DNA from 3 places in the Cellulosimicrobium sp. XJ-DQ-B-000 genome. Region 1 is predicted to be linked to each of the others. Evidence: riboswitches for the same ligand, from Rfam matches in the RefSeq annotation. Region 1 holds a riboswitch; each other region holds the start of a gene.
What was found. Region 1 has a riboswitch for thiamine pyrophosphate ahead of thiD (bifunctional hydroxymethylpyrimidine kinase/phosphomethylpyrimidine kinase). Riboswitches for the same ligand answer to the same signal wherever they lie in the genome.
Positions count from the first base shown of each region.

Region 2: another riboswitch for thiamine pyrophosphate. It lies ahead of RDI86_RS13510 (TenA family protein); the one in region 1 lies ahead of thiD (bifunctional hydroxymethylpyrimidine kinase/phosphomethylpyrimidine kinase).
Region 3: another riboswitch for thiamine pyrophosphate. It lies ahead of thiO (glycine oxidase ThiO); the one in region 1 lies ahead of thiD (bifunctional hydroxymethylpyrimidine kinase/phosphomethylpyrimidine kinase).

Region 1 is NZ_JAVHYN010000001.1:15,797-22,668, reverse strand. It holds gene pheT (phenylalanine--tRNA ligase subunit beta) at 1-2,057, shown strand, start outside; gene RDI86_RS00100 (SDR family oxidoreductase) at 2,054-2,938, shown strand; gene RDI86_RS00095 (hypothetical protein) at 3,011-3,235, opposite strand; TPP riboswitch at 3,313-3,407, shown strand; gene thiD (bifunctional hydroxymethylpyrimidine kinase/phosphomethylpyrimidine kinase) at 3,512-4,372, shown strand; gene RDI86_RS00085 (DUF4862 family protein) at 4,446-5,456, opposite strand; gene RDI86_RS00080 (hypothetical protein) at 5,493-5,774, opposite strand; gene RDI86_RS00075 (quinone oxidoreductase) at 5,771-6,820, opposite strand; gene RDI86_RS00070 (FCD domain-containing protein) at 6,847-6,872, opposite strand, start outside.
Region 2 is NZ_JAVHYN010000011.1:4,936-11,807, reverse strand. It holds gene RDI86_RS13540 (PadR family transcriptional regulator) at 1-182, shown strand, start outside; gene RDI86_RS13535 (hypothetical protein) at 182-1,579, shown strand; gene RDI86_RS13530 (NAD(P)/FAD-dependent oxidoreductase) at 1,771-3,261, shown strand; tRNA gene RDI86_RS13525 (tRNA-Leu) at 3,414-3,490, shown strand; gene RDI86_RS13520 (glyoxalase/bleomycin resistance/extradiol dioxygenase family protein) at 3,533-3,928, opposite strand; gene RDI86_RS13515 (VOC family protein) at 4,013-4,939, opposite strand; TPP riboswitch at 5,026-5,154, shown strand; gene RDI86_RS13510 (TenA family protein) at 5,145-5,897, shown strand; gene RDI86_RS13505 (helix-turn-helix domain-containing protein) at 6,010-6,492, shown strand; gene RDI86_RS13500 (DUF6882 domain-containing protein) at 6,561-6,872, shown strand, end outside.
Region 3 is NZ_JAVHYN010000001.1:755,962-762,833, reverse strand. It holds gene RDI86_RS03760 (DUF3817 domain-containing protein) at 1-79, shown strand, start outside; gene RDI86_RS03755 (ThiF family adenylyltransferase) at 76-1,392, shown strand; gene RDI86_RS03750 (thiazole synthase) at 1,489-2,331, opposite strand; gene thiS (sulfur carrier protein ThiS) at 2,341-2,574, opposite strand; gene thiO (glycine oxidase ThiO) at 2,580-3,854, opposite strand; TPP riboswitch at 3,844-3,946, opposite strand; gene thiE (thiamine phosphate synthase) at 3,991-4,704, shown strand; gene guaA (glutamine-hydrolyzing GMP synthase) at 4,747-6,360, shown strand; gene RDI86_RS03725 (glycosyltransferase family 4 protein) at 6,365-6,872, opposite strand, start outside.

The DNA.
Region 1 (6,872 bases):
TGACGCCCGACCGCGGGTACGCGTTCTCCTACCGCGGCGTCGCGCGCGAGTTCTCGCACTCGACGGGCGCGCGCTTCACGGACCCGGGCCTGCCCGGCTCCCTGCCCACGCCCCCGCCCGCGGCGACGCCCGACGGCTTCCCCGTCGAGGTCGACGACGCGGCTCCGGTCCACGGCGTCGTCGGGTGCGACCGGTTCGTCACGCGCGTCGTGCGCGGGCTCGACCCCGCGGCGCAGACGCCCGCGTGGATGCAGCGCCGCCTCACGGCGTCGGGCATGCGGCCCATCTCGCTCGCGGTCGACGTGACGAACTACGTCATGCTCGACCTCGGGCAGCCCCTGCACGCGTACGACCTCGAGAAGGTCGCGGCTCCCGTCGTGGTGCGGCGCGCCGCCCCGGGCGAGCGGCTCACGACGCTCGACGACGTGGACCGCGCGCTCGACCCGGAGGACCTGCTCATCACCGACAGCCCCGACGGTGCGCGCGGCGCGCGCGTGCTGGGTCTCGCCGGCGTCATGGGCGGTGCCTCGTCGGAGGTCGGGCCGGAGACGACGGCGGTGCTCGTCGAGGCCGCCCACTTCAATCCCGTGACGGTCGCGCGCACGTCGCGCCGCCACAAGCTGTCGAGCGAGGCCGCGAAGCGGTTCGAGCGCGGCGTGGACCCGCTGCTGCCCGCGGTCGCGGCGCAGCGCGTCGTCGACCTGCTCGTCGAGCTGGGGGGCGGGACCGCCGACCCGGCCGTCAGCGACCTCGACCGCGTGACCGCGCCCGCCCCGATCCACCTGCCCGTCGGCGAGGCCGAGCGCCTCGTCGGCGTGCCGTACACGCTCGAGCAGGTCGTCGGGACGCTCGGGGCGATCGGGTGCACGGTCGACGCGGACGACGCCGCCGCGACGGGCGTCGTCGTCGTGACCCCGCCGTCGTGGCGCCCCGACCTCACCGAGCCGGCCGAGCTGGTCGAGGAGGTCGCGCGCCTCGTCGGGTACGACGAGATCCCGTCGGTGCTCCCCGCCGCCCCCGGCGGCCGCGGGCTCACGCGCGAGCAGCGCGTGCGCCGGTCGGTCGCCCGCGCGCTCGCCGAGCACGGGTTCGTCGAGACGCTGAGCTACCCGTTCGTCGGCGAGGGCGAGCTCGACGCGCTGCGGATCCCCGCGGACGACGAGCGCCGCCGGGCGCTGCGCCTGCTCAACCCGCTGGCCGACGACCGTCCCCTGATGCGCACGGACGTGCTGAGCACGCTCCTGGAGACCACGCGCCGCAACGTGGGCCGCGGGCTCGGGGACGTCGCCGTGTTCGAGGTCGGGCTCGTGACGCACCCGCGCCCGGGCGCCCCGGCCGCGCCGTCGCTGCCCGGCGGGGTGCGTCCCTCCGACGACGACCTCGCCGCGATCGAGGCCGCGCTCCCGGCGCAGCCGCGCCACGTCGCGGGCGTCCTGGTCGGTCGTCGCGAGCGGGCGGGCTGGTGGGGCCCCGGCCGGCCGGCGGACTGGACGGACGCGCTCGACGCGGCGCGCCTGGTCGCGGACCGCGCCGGCCTGCGGGGGGACGACGCCGTGCGCGTGGTCGCCGACACCGCGCGGGCCCCGTTCCACCCCGGCCGCTGCGCGCGCCTCGAGCTCGCCGACGGGACGGTCGTCGGGCACGCGGGCGAGCTGCACCCCAAGGTGCTCGAGAACGTCGGCCTGCCCGCCCGCTCCGTGGCGTTCGAGCTCGACCTGTCGGCGCTCGTCGCAGGTGCGTCCGACGAGCCCGTCCAGGCGACGCCGGTCTCCGGGTTCCCGGCGGCGAAGGAGGACCTCGCGTTCGTCGTCGCCGCCGACGTGCCGGCCGAGGCGCTGCGCGCCGCGGTCGTCGAGGGCGCCGGCGAGCTCGCGGAGGAGGTCGTGCTGTTCGACGTCTTCACGGGCGAGCAGGTGGGCGCCGGGCGCAAGTCGCTCGCGTTCTCGCTGCGGCTGCGCGCCGCGGACCGCACCCTCACCGCCGACGACGTCGCGCGGGTCCGGGAGGGCGCCGTGGCCGCCGCGCGCGAGCGCGTCGGGGCGGAGCTGCGCGCATGAGCGACGCACCGGGGGAGGGCACGACGCCGGACGTGGTGCCCGCGCGCACCGCGCTCGTCACCGGGGCGTCGCGCGGCATCGGCCGCGCGGTCGCCGTCGGGCTCGCCGCGGCCGGTCTCGACGTCGCGCTCCTCGCGCGCGACGCGGGCCGGCTCGCCGGGGTGGCCGACGAGATCGCCGCGCTCGCCGGCGCGGGCCGGGCCGTCGTCGTCACGGCGGACGTGACCGACGCGGCGGCGGTGGCCGCGGCCGTCCGCGAGGCCGAGGCCGCGCTCGGGAGCGTGGACCTGCTCGTCAACAACGCGGGCCGGGTCGACGCCGAGGTGCCGCTCTGGGAGGCGGACCCCGACGAGTGGTGGGCCGTCCTGGAGACCAACGTGCGCGGGCCGTTCCTGCTCGCGCGCGCGGTCGTGCCCGGGATGCTCGCGCGCGGCGGCGGCCGCGTCGTCGACCTCAACAGCGGCGCGGGCTCGCACGACATGGAGGGCGCGAGCGCGTACAACGCGAGCAAGACGGCGCTGCTGCGCCTCGGGGCGAACCTCCACCGCTCGGGCCACGCGCTCGGGCTGCGGACCTTCGAGGTGTCGCCGGGCGTCGTGCAGACCGACATGACGGCGTCCATGGTCATGCACGAGGGTCGCACGGAGTGGACGCCCGTCGAGCGCACGGTCGAGATGGTCGTCGCGATCGCCCGCGGCGAGCTCGACGCGTTCTCGGGGGCGTTCGTGCGCGTGACGCACGACTCGCCCGGGTCGCTCCGCGCGGCCGCCCAGGAGGCCGCCCGCGCGGGCGTCGCGCTGCCCGGGCCGGACGGCCGTCGGCTGCGCGTCACGCGCTGGGGCGCCGACGACCCGATGCCGGGAGAGCTCCCCGCCCGCTGAGCGCACGCACCCCGCACGGCCGACGCCGCCCGACCCCCCGGTCGGGCGGCGTCCGTGCGTCCGGGCACCGGGTCACAGCGGGACGCACGTGTCCCGGTCGACCCACACGTGCCACAGGCCCCGCTCGGGGTGCTCGTACTCGAACGCCACGAGCCCGCCTGCGTCGTGCGTGACGACGCCCGTGAGCACGACCCGCCGGCCGTCGCGGTCGAACGTCGTGCAGAGGGCGGGCACCTGGACCGGGACGGGCGCGTCCGGCAGGAAGGGGCGGGTCGCGGGGGCGACGTGCTGCGTCATACCCGGAAAGACGCGCGCACGCGCGTCGTCTCACGCGTCGGGGCGGGTGAAAAGCGCACGGGTCGCCGCGTAGCATGGCCCGCGACACGGGGTGCCCCGCACCGGGGCTGAGATGAGACCCGTCGAACCTGATCTGGCTCGTACCAGCGAAGGGATGTCCGCGCGATGACGCTCGCCCTGCCTCGGCACACCTCCGACCCGGTCCCCGCCCCCGCGGACCGTGATCACCGACCCGACCCGGGCCGTGGGCCCGACCCGGCACCGTCCCGCCCCCGCGTGCTCTCCGTCGCGGGGACCGACCCGACCGGCGGGGCCGGGATCCAGGCCGACCTCAAGGCGTTCTGCGCGCACGGCGCCTACGGCATGGCCGTCACCACGGCGCTCGTCGCGCAGAACACCCACGGCGTGCGGTCGGTGCACGTCCCCGGGCCGGCGTTCCTGCGCGCGCAGCTCGACGCCGTGTCCGACGACGTCGAGGTCGACGCCGTGAAGATCGGCATGGTCGCGGACGAGGCGAACGCCCGCACCGTCGGGGAGTGGCTCGACGACCTCGCCGCGGCGCGCGCCGCCGCGGGCGGTCCGCGGCCCTGGGTCGTCCTGGACCCGGTGATGGTCGCCACGTCCGGCCACCGCCTGCTCGACGCGGGCGCCGAGCAGGCCGTGCGCGACCTCGCCGCGCGCGCCGACGTCGTCACGCCGAACCTGCCCGAGCTCGCCGTCCTCGGCGGGCAGGAGCCCGCGACGACGTGGGACGACGCCCTGCGCCAGGCGACGGCGTACGCGACCGCGAGCGACGCCGTCGTGCTGCTCAAGGGCGGTCACCTCACCGGACGCACGTCGCCGGACGCGCTCGTCGTCCCCGCGCCCGGGCCGACGACGGGCCGCGCGCCGGGGGCGGCCACCGTCACGACGTTCGACGCCGAGCGCGTCGACACGCCCCACACCCACGGCACGGGGTGCTCGCTCTCGGCGGCGCTCGCGGCGCTGCGGCCGCAGCGCGCGAGCTGGGAGGAGGCCGCGCGCGAGGCGAAGGAGTGGCTCACGGGCGCGCTGCGTGCCGGCGCCGCGCTGCGGGTGGGGACGGGCCGGGGGCCCGTGGACCACCTGCACCGCTCGGCGCCCGTGCGGCCGGGCTGAGCCCAGGCCGACCGGGCCGACCGGGCGAGCCCGGGCTGCCGTGACGTGCCTGCGCCCGGCCCGCGGGACGCGCTCAGGCCGTGGGGCGGCTCGGTGCGTGGGCGGCCCTGCGGTCGGCTCCGCGGTCGGTGTCGAGGTCGGCCAGCGCGTCGCGGAGCACGGCGAGCGTCGCGCGCGCGACGGCGAGGCGCTGCGCGGGCGGGGCGTCCGCGGGCCGCGTGGTCACCTTGGCGCCGACGAGCGGGACGGGGCCGGCCGCGGCGAGGAACTCGCGCACCTCGGCCGGGCCGAGCATCGACTCGTCCGGGCCGGGGAGCGCGGGGTCCGGGCCGTGGGGCGGCACGTGCGCGTCCGCCCACGGCGCGCCCCACCGGCCGGCCCGGCCCGCGGCACCGGAGAGCATCGCGCTCGCGAGGAGGCCCGCGCCCGCGGTCGCCCGCGCGTGCTCGACGGGCGTCGCGGCGCTGCGCCCCTCGATGGCGGACCGGCCCCAGTTGAGCCCGACGTGCAGGGGGTGGCCGGTGTCCCGGGCCGCGCGCGCGACGGCGGCGATCTCGTCGTCGAGCGCGAGGAAGCCCTTCTCCGCGACGCCCCACGGGCGTGGTGCGTCGCAGTGCTCCACCACGAGCGGCAGCCCGGCGGGCGCGACGGCGGCCAGCTCGGTGAGGCTGCGCGCGAGCGCCGCGCCGGAGCCGCGGCCCGGACCGGGCGCGGACTGGAGCTCGACCGCGACGACGCGCCGTCGACCCTCCGCCTCGGCGAGCCGGGTCACGGCCGCGAGGACGCGTGCGACGCCGTCGACCGCCTCGCGCCGACCCTCCTCGTCGTCGGACGCGAGGCCGTAGGAGCGGTCGGCCCCGGCGCGGCGGGCCGTCGCGGCGACCGTCGTCGGCAGCAGCGCCCAGTGCGCCGGCAGCGCGGCCGCGGTCGTCGCGAGCGCGCCCGGGTCGTCCGGGTCGACGGGGTGCTCGAGGCCGCCGAGGCCGTCCTCGTCGAGGGCGGCGTACCAGCCGCCCGGGTCGGGGACGCCCGCGAGGGCGTAGGCACCGAGCAGGGTCAGGGGGCGGTCGTGCAGGTCGGTCATCGGTCCTCGTCGGTCGGGGTGGGGCTGCCTCACGCGTCAGGCGCGGGCGACGTCCTGGTCGGCGGTGGCGTACTCGCACGCGTAGCCCGGCGGGACCCAGCGCCACCGTGCCTCGACGTCCTGCACCGCGACGCCCGCGGGCCGGTCGGCGACGCACGCGTCCGCCTGCTGGCGCACCGCCACGGTCACGTAGTAGACGACGAACACCGCGGTGAGCAGCACGGCGAGCACGGTCACGGTGCGGCGCAGCGCGGGGGAGGGGCCGCCGTCGGAGCCGTCCTCCTCGCCGGGACGCGGCGGCACCCAGTCCCAGCTCACGCGGTGCCGGTCGTCGTGCCGGTCGTCGTGCCGGTCGTGGTGGCGGGAGCGTCGTCCGCCCCGGCGGGCCGGAGCAGCACCTTGCCGGTGGTCGCCCGTCCCTCGAGCGCGCGGTGGGCGTCGGCGGCGTCGGCGAGCGGGAACGTCGCGCCGACGCGCACGTGCAGCGTGCCGCCCGCGACGGCGCCGAGCACCTCGGTCGCGCGCTCGACGAGCTCGGCGCGCGTCGCCGTGTGGTCGGCGAGCTTGGGCCGCGTGAGGAACAGCGAGCCGCCCGCGTTGAGGCGCTGCGGGTCGAACGGGGGGACCTGCCCCGACGAGCCGCCGTAGAGGACGAGCGTGCCGCGGCGGCGCAGCGACGCGAGCGACGCGTCGAACGTGTCCTTGCCGACCGAGTCGTACACCGCCGCGACGCCCTCGCCGCCCGTGAGCCCCCGCACGACCTCGGGCAGCTCGGCGGTGAGGTCGGCGAACGCCGTGTACTGGATCGCGTGCTCGGCGCCCGCGCCGCGGGACAGCTCCGCCTTCTCGGGGGTCGAGACCGTGGAGATCACGTGCGCGCCCCGCGCCACGAGCATCTGCGTCAGGAGCAGCCCGACGCCGCCCGCGCCCGCGTGCACGAGCACGCGGTCGCCCGGGCGGACGGGGTACGACGACGTGCACAGGTAGTGCGCCGTGAGCCCCTGGAGCGCGACGGCGGTCGCGTCCTCGAGCGAGACGGCGTCGGGCACGTGCAGCGCCTGCCCGGCGTCCACCACGACGAGCTCCGCGTACGACCCCGGCGCCTCGGTCCACACGACGCGGTCCCCGACGGCGAACCCCTCGACCCCCTCGCCCACCTCGGCGACGACCCCCGCCCCCTCGCTCCCGACGACGTGCGGGTAGTCCATCGCGTACACGCCGGAGCGCTTGTACGTGTCGATGAAGTTCACGCCTGCCACCGCGGAGCGGACGAGAAGCTGCCCCGGGCCCGGCGACGGGTCGGGCAGCTCGGTGTACTCGAGGACCTCGGGACCGCCCGCCGCGCGGGCCACGATCGCGTGCATGGCCTCAGCCTAGGGTCGCGCGGCGGTCACGGTCGCCCTCGGTCGGCGACCT
Region 2 (6,872 bases), on a different contig from region 1:
GGCGCCTGTACGCCGGCGGGGCGCTGTCCACCTACGTCGTGCCGTCCGACGCCGGGCCGCACCGCAAGTACTACGGGATCAACCCGCAGGGCCGGGCCATGCTCGACCTGCACCGCAAGGAGTGGCAGACGTTCGCGGGCACCGTGTCCGCGCTGCTGCGGACCGGAGAGGTGGCCGCCTGATGAGCACGACGACCCCCGCGCAGCCGCCCGCCGGCGCGCCCGTCGGACGGGCCTTCTACGGGCACGTCCACGCCTACGCCCAGCAGGTGCGCGCGCACCTCGCCGACCTGCGCCCCGACCAGGTCGAGGAGCTCGCCGACGGGCTGGAGGCCGACCTCGCCGAGGCGGTCGTCGACGCGCCCGGGGCGCTCCCGCGCCGGGCCCCCGCGCCGGCGTCGTCGGACGGCGCTCCGGCCGGCACGACCGGCACGGACGGCACGGAGGCGCTCGACGACACGGGCCTCGACCTCGTCGCGTTCTTCGGTCCACCGGCCGAGTACGCCGCCGAGCTGCGCACCGCGGCCGGTCTGCCTCCTGCTGTCCCGGGCGCCGCGCGCGGCCCGCGCCCCGGGGTGCGCCGTCGGCTGGCCGGGCTCGGCGAGATGCTCGCGGCGGACTGGCGCGCGGGCTGGCAGCCCGTCACCTCGTCGCCGCAGTGGGCCTCGACGGCCGAGTTCCTGCGCGCCCTCACGCCCGCGTGGTGGATCCTGCGCGGCTGGGTCGTGGCGACGCTCCTGCTCGCCCTGGTCGCGGGATACCAGGTGGCCGTGCTCCCGCCGGACCTGTCCGCGCGCGTCGTCGTGCTGATCGCGGTCGTCGTGAGCGTGCAGTGGGGCCGGGGCCGGTGGCTGCCCACCCGCGGGCTGCGGAAGGTCGGCCGTCCGCTGTCGGTCGCCGCGGCCGTCGCGGCCGTGCCCGCCGTCCTCGTCGCCGCCTCGGCGAGCGCGTCGAGCCCGTACGCGTGGGACCGCGGCTACGAGCAGGGCCGCAGCGACGCGAGCAGCGGCCTCGTGAGCAGCGTGTCGTTCGGGAGCGGGGACTCCCCGGGCACGGCGGGCGTGTGGGTCGACGGCGCGCAGGTGTCCAACCTCTTCGTGTACGACGCGGCGGGCGAGCCGCTCCGCGACGTCCAGGTCTTCGACGACCGCGGCCGCCAGGTCCGCACGGTCACCGAGGAGGGTGCCTCCGGGGCGTGGGCGGTGCCCGACGTCGAGGGCGCGTGGTACTTCCAGCCCGCCGTCTCGACGGACGGGCGCGAGCGGTGGAACGTCTACCCGCTGCGCGCGGTCGCCGAGGAGGACGTCGAGTACCCCGAGGGCGACGGCCGCCCCGTCCCGGCGACGGGGACGCGCACGCGCGACATGCCGTGGCCGTTCCTCCAGGCACCGACCGCGGTGCCGTCGAGCGTGGGGACGGGGGAGACGTCGTCGGGCACGGGCGGTGCGGGCGAGGCGCCGGCCGACGAGCCGGCCGAGGGCGACCCGGCGCCGTCGCAGGAGGCGCCCGCGACCCCGCCCGCGGGCGGGGTGGCGCCCGCACCGACCGGCCCGACGCCCGTCGTCGGCGCGATCGGCTGACCGGCGGGCCCGGGGTGGTGCGCCCACGGCGGACGGCGGCGCACCACCCCGGTCCCGGCCCCTGCGGAATGTCGCCTGTGCCCGCGTGTGCCCGCCTCTGCCCCCGTCCGTCCGCGCGGCGTGGGGCGCGTCACGCTCGTCAGGCGGACGCTCCGGCTCGCCTGTGCCGCAACCGGTAATACTCTGGAACCATGCCTCAGAATGACCTGACCTCGGTCAGCCGTGCCCAGACCGCTTCGCCGCGGCCCCGCAAGGTGCCCCGCGTCGTCGTCCTCGGCGGCGGCTCCGTGGGTCTGTACGCCGCCCGCCGGCTGCGCAAGAAGCTCGGTCGCCGCGAGGCGGCGATCGTCGTCGTCGACCCGCGCCCGTACATGACGTACGCGCCGTTCCTCCCCGAGGCGGCCGCGGGCTCGATCGACGGCCGCGACGTCGTCGCGCCGCACCGCCGTGCGCTCAAGGGCGTCGACGTGCTCCAGGGCAAGGTCGTCTCGATCGACCACACGGACCGCCGCGTGACGATCCACCCGGAGGAGGGCGACGACTACTCGGTCACGTACGACCACCTGATCGTCGGCCTCGGCTCGGTGTCGCGCACGCTGCCCATCCCGGGCCTGGCGGAGAACGCGATCGGCTTCAAGAACGTGGAGGAGGCCATCGCGGTCCGCAACCACGTGCTCAACCGGATGGACGTCGCGTCGTCCACGTGGGACGAGAAGCTGCGTCGCCGCATGCTCACGTTCACGTTCGTCGGCGGCGGGTTCGCGGGCATCGAGGCGCTGGCCGAGATCGAGGACATGGCCCGCTACGCGACGCGCAACTACGCGACGATCGAGGAGAAGGACCTCCGCTTCGTCATGATCGAGGGCGCGGGCCGCATCCTGCCCGAGCTCAGCGAGCCCATGGCGCAGTACGCGCTCGACGAGCTGAAGAAGCGCGGCATCGAGTTCCACCTCAGCACGTTCCTGTCGTCGTGCGTGGACGGCCACGTCGTCACCTCGACCGGGGTCGAGTTCGACTCCGACACGATCGTGTGGACCGCGGGCGTCAAGGCGAACCCGGTCCTCAAGGAGTCGTCCGACCTCCCGGTCGACAAGCTGGGCCGCATCACCGTGCTGCCGACGCTCCAGGTCGCGGACGCCGACGGCAACGTCGTGCCGAACGCGTGGGCCGCGGGCGACTGCGCCGCCGTCCCGGACGTGCTGAACCCGGGCAAGTTCTGCCCGCCGAACGCGCAGCACGCCATCCGTGAGGCCACGCGCCTCGCCGACAACCTCGCGCTCGAGCTGCACAGCGAGCCGCCGGTCGAGTACCGCCACAAGAGCGTCGGTACGGTCGCGTCGCTCGGCCTGTACAAGGGCGTCGCGGAGCTGTTCGGCGTGTTCAAGCTCCGCGGGACGCTCGCGTGGCTCATGCACCGCAGCTACCACGTCATGGCGATGCCGACGGGGAACCGCAAGATCCGCATCTTCATCGGCTGGATCGGCCAGTTCCTCATGGGCCGCGAGCTCGTGTCGCTCGGCTCGCTGCACGACCCGCGCGCGGAGTTCCGCGCCGCGTCCGTCCCGCCCAAGAAGGACGGCGACCCGGTCAAGCAGACCGCGCAGGGCTCGGCGGCCGCGGCGGAGTCCGGTGCGGGCACCGTCGACGCCGACGACCGGACGCCGGCGGCGAAGGCCTCCTGAGGCCGCGGCCGGGCCCCCGGCCCGGCCGTCGTGCCCGACGACGAGGGGCGAGCCGCGCGTGCGGCTCGCCCCTCGTCGCGTCCGGGTCCGAGCGGGCGGCCGTCGTGGCGACGGGCCCGGGGAGCCCCGCGCGCGCGGTAGATTCGGCCCGCGCCCCCATGGCCCAACTGGCAGAGGCGGCCGGCTTAAACCCGGCGTGTTCCGGGTTCGAGTCCCGGTGGGGGCACCATGCCGACGGGCGGTCGGCTCCGAGGCGCCAGGGCTCCCCGGGCTAGGACAGCCCCGTCGGCCCCTCCGGCTCGGCCGGGGGAGCGGCCTCCTGGCCGAGGATCACGACGGTGCCGTCCGGGTCCTGCACGCGCGCGACGCGCTCGCCCCACGGCTGGTCCGCGGGCGGCTCCAGGACGGGCACGCCCGCGGCCGCGAGGTGCTCGACGGCGCGGTCGCAGTCGTCGACGTACACCCACAGCACGACGCGGGTGTCCGCCGGAGGCGGGTCGCCCTGCCCGAGCCCGAGCGGCGACCCGCCCACGCGCACGCTCACGTAGACGGGTGGGCCGTCGTCGGGGAACGCGTACTCGACCGTCCCGCGCAGCAGGTCGCGGTAGAAGCCGAGGGACCGGTCGAGGTCGGCCACGGTGAGGACGGGGAAGAGGCTGCGGAACACGGTCGCTCCTCGGTGCGCTCGGCGGGTCCTCCCATCGTGCGCCTCGTGCCCCGGGCGCGCGCCCCGTGCCCGGGGCGCCGCGCCTCAGCGCGCGAGCAGCTCCTCGGTCGTGGTGCCGGGGACGGACAGCGTCACGCGCGTGCCCCACGGGTCGTGCACGACGACGGAGCGGCCGTCGTCCGCGTGCTCCAGCCCGCGGGCACGGAAGCGGGCGACGAGCGCGTCGAGGTCCTCGCGGCCCGGCACCGTGACGGCGACGTCGCCGAGCCCGAGGCTCGCGGCGCGGGGTCCGGCGCCCGCGCTGTTCCACACGTTCATCGCGACGTGGTGGTGGTATCCGCCCGCGGACGCGAAGAGCGCCCCGCTGTACCCGGTGAGCGTCGCCTCGAAGCCGACGGCGTCGACGTAGAAGGCGTGGGCGGTCGCGACGTCGCCCACCTGCAGGTGCACGTGGCCGACGCGGCCCGCGAGCGAGGGGCCGGCGTCGAACGTCTCCTGGTCGAGGTGCGTGCGCAGGTAGGCGTTCGGGTCGAGGAACGTCGTCGTCATGAGGATCTGGCCGTGCTCTCGCACCCACGTCTCGCGGGGGCGGTCGGTGTAGAGCTCGACGCCGTTGCCCTCGGGGTCGGTGAAGTAGAACGCCTCGCTGACGAGGTGGTCGCTCGACCCGACGAAGGTGCCGCGGCGGTCCTGCGCGGCGCGGTAGACGGTCGCGGCGAGGCTCGGGCCGTCGTCGAACAGGAAGGCCGTGTGGAACAGGCCGGCCTGGCGCGGGTCGACGGGCGGGAGCCCGGGCGTGTGCACGAGGCGCAGCATGGGTGTGCGGCCGCGGCCCAGCACACGGTGCACCTCCGCGCCGCGCGACCGCTCCTCGAGCGGGGCGAGGGCGAACGCGCCTGTGTAGTACGAGGTCATGAGCTCGAGGTCGCCCACGCGCAGCGTGACGGCGTCCATGCTCGTGGACGGGGACAGGAGGCGGTCGGTCGGCGCGCCCGGCGTGCTCGTGGTCATGTCTGCTCCAACTTGTTGTCGCTACAACTATATTCCCACACCGTGGCGAGGGCTCCCGCACCGGCGCCGTCCTTGCTAGGGTCGGCGCGAACCACGCGGGGCGTCCCGCCCGGGCCACGGCCCGGGCCGAGGGACTGAGACGAGCGGTACGGCCGCCCGGACCCGTCGAACCTGATCTCGCTAGCACGAGCGGAGGAACGTGGGCATGACGACGCCTGCTGCCATCACCCTGAACCCTGTCCTCGCGGACGACCCGACCGCGCTCGTCCGGCAGGAGGAGACCGGCTTCACCGCCGACCTCGCCCGCCGGTACGCGGACCTCTTCGAGACGTTCTACGACCACCCCTTCCTGGCCGGGCTGCGCGACGGCTCCGTCGAGCCCGCCGCGGTCCGCCACTACGTGGGCCAGGACCACCAGTACCTCACGGCCTACCTGCGCTGCTACGGCCTCGGCATGGCCCTCGCGCCCGACCGGTCGTGGGCGGCCTACTTCCACGACAAGGCCGGCTTCCTCCTCGACGACGAGTCGCACGCGCACCACGCGATGTGCGACTTCCTCGGCGTGACGTACGAGGAGGCGCAGACGCACCGCCTCGCGCCGAGCGCGCAGGCCTACGTGGACCACATGACGGCGGCCGGCCGCGACTCGCTCGGCGTGCTGCTCGCCGCGCTGCTCCCGTGCCCGTGGACCTACATCTGGTCCGCGCGGCGCTTCTGGCTCGGCGAGCGCGAGACGACGCCCGGCGCCCTCGGCGACGACCACCCGCTCGCGGGCTGGTGGCAGTTCTACGCGGCCGAGCGCACCGAGGACGTCCTCACGGACCTGCGCGCACGCCTCGACGCGCTCGCCGCGGACGCGGGCGAGGCGGAGCGCGCGCGCATGGAGCGCGCGTTCGAGCTGAGCTGCCGCCACGAGATCCGCTTCTGGCAGATGGCCTGGTCGCTCGAGCGCTGGTGACCCGTCCGGCCGGGCGCGCGGCCGGCTCGCGTCGTGCGCCCGGCCTTACGCCAGCAGCAGATACCCACCCGGGTGCCTCGGCACCCGGGTGGGCCGCGGGTAGCGTGAACGCATGGACGCGACGAGCGCGGTGCCGGGCACGCTGCCGGACGTGGTGCCGGACGGGGCGACGCCGAGCCCCCGCTCCCGGGCGGGCGGACGGGCGGAGCCCCTCCTGCGCCACGTCATCGGGGGGATCCTGCGGCGGGCGCGGCTCGCGCAGGGGCGCACGCTCGTCGACGTCGCGGCCGCCGCGCGCGTCTCCACCGCCTACCTGTCCGAGGTGGAGCGCGGGCGCAAGGAGGCGTCGTCCGAGGTCCTCGCCGCCGTGTGCGGCGCCCTCGGCCTGCGCCTCGTCGATCTCGTCGCCCGCACGGGCGAGGAGCTGCGGCCGCTCGCGCCCGTCCGCGTGCTGTCCTCCGCGCGAGAGCGCGGTGCCCTCTCCGCGCCACGGCACGTCGCCCCGGCGGGCGAGCCCGTGCGAAACCTCCCCGTCGCCGAGACGCTCCGACGTCCGACCGCGCGCGCCGGCGACGTCCTGCTCCTCGCGGCCTGAGCGACGGTCCCCGTCGCACCGCGTGTCGTGCGGGGGCCGGGCGCCGTGCGCGCCGCTACCGTCGGTCCATGACGGAGCCGCAGACCGCGCACGGCACGGCAGCCCAGGACGTCCCGGCCCTCCAGGACCTCGTCGACGACGCCGCGTTCCTCTCCCACGAGCACCAGCTCCACCTGACGGACCTCCACGGCGACGACGCCTGGGCAGCCGACCTGACCACCGGGGTCTTCACCTTCACCGCGCCCGACGGCGGGACCGCGACGTGCCGCCTCCAGTTCCTCGGCACGGCCGCGCCCGGGCCGGGTACGTGGATGTGGGCGTGGCAGAACGTCAACGGCTTCCCCGACGCCGTGCTCACCGCCGCCGAGAGCACGCGCCGG
Region 3 (6,872 bases), 740 kb from region 1:
GTCGTTCATCCTCGAGAAGAAGGTGCACGCCGAGGCCGACGCGAAGCTCGTCGCGCTGGAGGAGCAGTACTCGGCATGACCACGCCGCTCGCGCCCCTCGTCGCGCCCGGTCCCGAGCTCTCGACGCCGGAGCTCGAGCGCTACGCGCGCCACCTCGCGCTGCCGGGCGTCGGTACCGAGGGCCAGCGGCGGCTCGCGGCCGCGCGCGTGCTCGTCGTCGGCGCGGGCGGCCTCGGCAGCCCCGCGCTGCTCTACCTCGCCGCCGCGGGCGTCGGCACGATCGGCATCGTCGACGACGACGCCGTCGACACGTCCAACCTCCAGCGCCAGGTCATCCACGGCGGGTCGGACGTCGGGCGCCGCAAGGTCGACTCCGCGCGCGAGAGCATCGCGGACGTCAACCCGCACGTCCAGGTCGTCGAGCACGCGCTGCGGCTCGACGCGGACAACGCGCTCGACGTGCTGCGCGGCTACGACGTCGTGCTCGACGGCGCCGACAACTTCCCGACCCGCTACCTCGTCTCCGACGCGGCCGAGGTCCTCGGCCTGCCCGTCGTCTGGGGCTCGATCTACCGCTTCCAGGGACAGGTCAGCGTCTTCTGGGCCGCGCCCCGGTTCGCCGTGCCCGACGACGCCCCGCACCCGGACGCCGCGGGTCCCGATCCCGCGGCGGGGTCGGGGGAGCAGGGCCCGCGCGGGGTCACCTACCGCGACGTGTTCCCCGTCCCGCCGCCCCCGGGCGCGGCACCCGACTGCGCGACCGGCGGCGTGTTCGGCGCGATGTGCGGCACCGTCGGCTCCGTCATGGCGACCGAGGCGATCAAGCTCGTCACCGGCGCCGGCACCACGCTGCTGGGCCGCCTCGCCGTCTACGACGCCCTCGACCTCTCGTGGCGCCAGCTCACCGTGCGCGCCGACCCGACGCGCGAGCCCGTCACCGCGCTCCTGCCGGGCGACGACGCCTACGCCGCGTTCTGCGGGCTCCGGCCCGCGGCGCAGGCCGTGGCGACGCCCGGTGCCGGGGCGGGGCCGACCGGGGCAGCGGGGCCCGCGCCGCGCGACGTGTCCGCCCCTGACGCGGCCGCCCTGCTGCGGGCCGACGACGCCGCACCCTTCCTGCTCGACGTCCGCGAGGACTGGGAGGCGCAGGTGCGCCCGCTCCCCGGGTCGACGCTCGTCCCGAGCGGCGCGTTCCTCGGCGGCACGCAGGACCCCGGTGCCGCCGCGGCGCTCGCGGACCTGCCCGCCGACCGCCCGGTGCTCGTGGTGTGCGCGGTCGGCGGCCGGTCGGCCCGCGTCGCCGATGCCGCCCGCGCCGCGGGCCTCGACGCTCGCTCCGTCGTCGGCGGCGTCCAGGCCCTCCTCGACGCCCTGAAGACCCCCACCCTCTAGCCCCCTGCACGTCGACCAGGTGGTCGTGGCGCGTCCTGGTCGACGGACGAGCCGGGATGGCCTGCTCGGCCCGCCGGGACGGCCTGGTGGACGGGGTCAGAGGGCCAGGTCCAGGCGGCCCTGCGGGGACGAGCTCGCCAGGGCGCCCTCGCGGCGGGGGATGCGCCCGGCGCCCGCGGCGAGCCGACCCGAATCGACGGCGAGGCGCATCGCGCGGGCCATGCGGACCGGGTCGGCGGCGCGCGTGACGGCCGTCGCGAGGAGCACGCCGTCGCAGCCGAGCTCCATGGCGAGCGCGGCGTCGGACGCCGTGCCGATCCCCGCGTCGAGGATCACGGGCACGCGGGCCGCGGCGGCGATCGCCTCGATGTTGCGCGGGTTGAGGATGCCCAGCCCCGTGCCGATGGGTGCCCCGAGGGGCATGACGGCGGCGCAGCCGACGTCCTCCAGCCGGCGCGCGAGGATCGGGTCGTCGTTCGTGTAGGGCAGCACGACGAACCCGTCGCGCACGAGCTGGTCCGCCGCCTCGACGAGGCCGACCGGGTCGGGCAGGAGGGTCACGTCGTCGGCGATCACCTCGAGCTTGACCCACTCGGTGCCGCACGCCTCGCGCGCGAGGTGCGCGGTGAGCACGGCCTCCCGCACCGAGAAGCACCCGGCGGTGTTGGGCAGCGCGCGGATGCCGAGGCGCGCGAGCAGCGCCCAGATCCCCGCGTCGGGGCTCGCGTCCCCGCCGGCGCGGACGGCGACGCGTCGCATCGCGACGGTCGTCAGGGCGGTGCCCGACGCGACGAGCGCGTCCTCGAGCGTGAGCAGGTTCGCGGCCCCGCCGGTGCCCATGACGAGGCGCGACCCGACGGGCGTGCCGGCGACGACGAGCGGGTCGTCGGCGACGGCCGGGCCGCTCGCGGTGGCGGGGGAGACGTCGGTCGTGGTCATGGGTCCTCCTCAGCCGCCCTGGACGGCGGCGACGATCTCGATGCGGTCCCCGGGCGCGACGACGGTCGTCGCCCAGGCGCCGCGCGGCACGACGGCGTCCCCGACGGCCACCGCGACGCCCTGCGGCGTGCCGTCGGCGACGTAGGCGGGGACGAGCGCGGCGACGAGCCGCTCCAGGTCGACGTCGCCGTCGAGCGGGTACGGCTCGCCGTTGACGAGCGCGGTGGGTGCGGGTGCGGTCACGGGTCTCACCTCGGTGTCGTGGCGGTGCGGGCGAAGCGGTCGGTCCGGGCGGTGGCGAGGGCGGTCGCGACGTCGTCCCTGGGCTCGGTCCCGCCCAGGCCGGAGAGCCCGCCGAGCCCGGCGACGACGGCGTCGGCCGTGAGCGGGGCGAGCAGGATGCCGTTGCGGCCGTGGCCCGTCGCGAGGTGCAGCCCCGGGACGTCCGTCGGCCCGACGAGCGGGAGGTTGTCCGGGGTCGCGGGGCGCCCCCGCGGCGTCACCTCGACCAGCGCGGCCTCGTCGATCCCCGGCAGGAGGGCGCGCGCGTCCCGCAGGAGCGCGAAGACCCCGCCGGCGGTGGCGCGGCGGTCGTCCGGGTTCTCCTCGGTGGTGGCCCCGACGACGACCTCCCGGTGACCCGCGCGCGGCCCCGCCGGCTCGGCGTCGCGCGGCACGACGTACACCGGCCGGCCCTGCACGAGCCCGCGCACGACGTGCTCCAGCGCGAGGTCCGGGCCGGCGTCGAGCCGCAGCGTCTGACCCTTCACCGGGCGCGTGGGCACGACGACGCCCGGCACGTCCGCGAGGAGGGCGCCCGACTGCCAGCCCGCCGCGACGACGACCGCACCCGCGCGGTGGAGCCGGCCGGCGTCGTCGTGCACGCCGACCACGCGCCCGGCATCGAGCGCGAGCCGGGTCGCGGACGCGCGGACGACGCGCGCCCCGGCGGCCGAGCCCGCGCCCGCGGTGCCGCGTCCGACGACCGCCGCGAGCAGCGCGGCGTGCGTCGCGCGCGGGTCGACGGCGTGGTCCGCGGGGGCCCACGCCGCCCCGGCGACGCGCGGGCCCAGGTACGGCTCGCGGCGGCGCGCGTCGGCGACGGTGAGCTCGTGCGACGCGAGACCGTGTGCGGCGTGCAGCGCGAGGACGCGGCGGAGCAGCGCGAGGTCGTCCGCGTCGTAGGCGAGGGTGAGCGTCCCGGCGGTCCGCAGCCCGACGTCCGCCCCCGTCACCGCGCGCAGGTCCGCGGCGAACGCCGGCCACGCCGCGGCGGCCGCGAGGTGGAGCCGCAGGGCGGCCTCCTCCCCGAAGTCGGCCTCGGTCACCGGCGCCAGCATCCCCGCGGCGGCATGCGTCGCGCCCGCGCCCGGCGCCGGGTCGAGCACCGTGACGGTCAGGCCCGCGCGCGCCGCGCGCCACGCGACGGCGAGACCCACGATCCCGCCCCCCACGACGACGACGTCACGCGCGCCGTCGGGCACGACGGAGCCACCCGCGGACGGGTGGACGGACAGGCTCATGTGCGCTCCCTTCGCTGGCATGACCCAGATCAGGTTCGACGGTCGGCGGCGACGCCCTCTCAGCCCCGTGCGGGGCTCCCGTGCTGTCGGCCACAGTACCTCCTGCCGTGGGCCCGCCGAGGTTAGGCTCCCGCGGGTGAGCTCCGAGACCTCCACCACCCCGGCCACTCCCGCCCCGTCGGCGGCGGACGCCGCACGCGCCCGGCTCGCCGACGCGCGGCTCTACCTCTGCACGGACGCGCGCGAGGAGCGCGGCGACCTCGAGGACTTCCTGCGGGCGGCGCTCGCGGGCGGGGTGGACGTCGTGCAGCTCCGCGACAAGACGCTCGACGTCGCGCGGGAGCTCGAGCTCCAGGAGCTCGTCGCGCGCGTCGCGACGGAGCACGGCGCGCTGTGGGCCGTGAACGACCGGGCGGACGTGGCGTCGGTCACGGGCGCGCCGGTCGTGCACATGGGCCAGGGCGACCTGCCGGTCCCGGCCGTGCGGGCGCTGCTCGGCGCGGGGCCCGTGCTCGGCCGGTCCACGCACTCGGCCGCGCAGGCGGCCGCGGCGGAGGCCGACCCGGCGGTGGACTACTTCTGCGTGGGCCCGCTGTGGGCGACCCCGACGAAGCCGGGGCGGGCCGCCGTCGGCCTGGACCTGCTGCGCGACGTCGCGGCGACCCGGCCCGCGACGCCGTGGTTCGCGATCGGCGGGATCGACGCGGACCGGCTCGACGCGGTCCTCGACGCGGGCGCGACCCGGATCGTGGTGGTGCGCGCGATCACGGCGGCGAGCGACCCGGAGGCGGCCGCCCGCGCCCTGCGCGAGCGCGTCGCGGCGCGCGCCGAGGTGCGCACCGACGCCTGAGACGCGGGACGAGCCCCGCCGCACGGCGACTATCCTGGACGGGTGACGTCACCCGCCACCGCTCCCGACACCCCCACCACCGCTGAGGTGGCCTCGACCCCGCGGCCCGTGCTCGTCGTCGACTTCGGCGCCCAGTACGCGCAGCTCATCGCGCGCCGCGTGCGCGAGGCCAAGGTCTACTCCGAGATCGTGCCGCACACCTTCACGGTCGAGCAGATGCTCGCCAAGGACCCGGCCGCGATCATCCTCTCGGGCGGTCCCTCGTCCGTGTACGCCACGGGTGCCCCGTTCGTCGACCCGGCGCTGTTCGAGGCCGGCGTGCCCGTCATGGGCATCTGCTACGGCTTCCAGGCCATGGCGAAGGCCCTCGGCGGCGAGGTCGCCCAGACGGGCCTGCGCGAGTACGGCGGCACCGAGGTCGAGGTGTGCGCCGCGGGCGTGCTGCTCGACGGCACGCCGCAGAACCAGACCACGTGGATGAGCCACGGCGACGCCGTGCACCGCGCGCCCGAGGGCTTCGAGGTCCTCGCGACGTCGTCGGGCTCGCCGGTCGCCGCGTTCGAGGACCGCGAGCGTCGCCTCTACGGCGTGCAGTGGCACCCGGAGGTCAAGCACTCCGCGCACGGCCAGACGGTGCTGGAGCACTTCCTGTACGACGGCGCGGGTCTCGCCCCGGACTGGACGCCCGGCAACGTCATCGCGGACCAGGTCGCGGCGATCCGCGCCCAGGTCGGCGACGCGCGCGTCATCTGCGCCCTCTCGGGCGGCGTGGACTCCGCCGTCGCCGCGGCGCTCGTGCAGCGCGCGGTGGGTGACCAGCTCACGTGCGTGCACGTCGACCACGGGCTGATGCGCGCGGGCGAGGTCGAGCAGATCGAGCGCGACTTCGTCGCGGCGACGGGCGTCAACCTCGTGATCCGCGACGAGAAGGAGCGGTTCCTCACCGCGCTCGCCGGGCACAGCGACCCGGAGACCAAGCGCAAGATCATCGGTCGCGAGTTCATCCGCGTGTTCGAGGACGCGGCGCGCCAGATCGTCGAGGACGCGGGCGAGCACGGCGCCGAGGTGAAGTTCCTCGTGCAGGGCACGCTCTACCCGGACGTCGTCGAGTCCGGCGGCGGCGAGGGCGCGGCGAACATCAAGAGCCACCACAACGTCGGCGGCCTGCCCGACGACCTGCAGTTCTCGCTCGTCGAGCCGCTGCGCACGCTGTTCAAGGACGAGGTCCGCGCGGTCGGCCGCGAGCTCGGCGTGCCCGAGGAGATCGTCGCGCGGCAGCCGTTCCCGGGCCCCGGGCTGGGCATCCGCATCGTCGGCGAGGTCACGGCGGACCGCCTCGAGACGCTGCGCGCCGCCGACGCGATCGCGCGCGAGGAGCTCACGAAGGCCGGCCTCGACCAGGAGATCTGGCAGTGCCCGGTCGTGCTGCTCGCCGACGTCCGCTCGGTCGGCGTCCAGGGCGACGGCCGCACCTACGGCCACCCGATCGTGCTGCGCCCCGTCTCGTCCGAGGACGCGATGACGGCCGACTGGACGCGCCTGCCCTACGACGTGCTGTCCGTCATCTCGACGCGCATCACCAACGAGGTCTCCGAGGTCAACCGCGTCGTGCTCGACGTGACGAGCAAGCCCCCGGGCACCATCGAGTGGGAGTGACCCCCTAGCGGGACGGGCGGGCCCGACGATCCACGGCGATCGTCGCGGCCCGTTCGTATGCCCGCTCCACGTCGGCGAGCACGCGCGGCCAGCCCGCCGACGACGGCACGTCCCGGTTGTGGGCGACGATCCGGTCGAGCAGGCCGTCCTCGGTCGCGAGGCGCACGAGCGCGTCGGCGAGGCCGGCGTCGTCGTCGGCCACGAGCGCGTCGACGCCGTCGGTGAGGCGCTCCGCCACGCCCGACTGCGAGCGCGTGAGCACGGCCAGCCCCGCGGCCTGGCCCTCGAGCGCGGCGATGCCGAACGCCTCCTCGACGGCGGGGGCGGCGAACACGTCGGCGCGCGCGTAGAGCCGCTGGAGGCCCGTCGCGTCGAGCCGCCCCGGGAGCGACACGACCGACCCCAGCCCGTGCTCGGCGACGAGGCGCCGCGCGTCGGCCAGCTCGGGGCCGTCCCCGGCGAGCGTCACGTGCAGCGCCCCCTCGGGGAGGCGCGCGACGGCGTCGCGCACG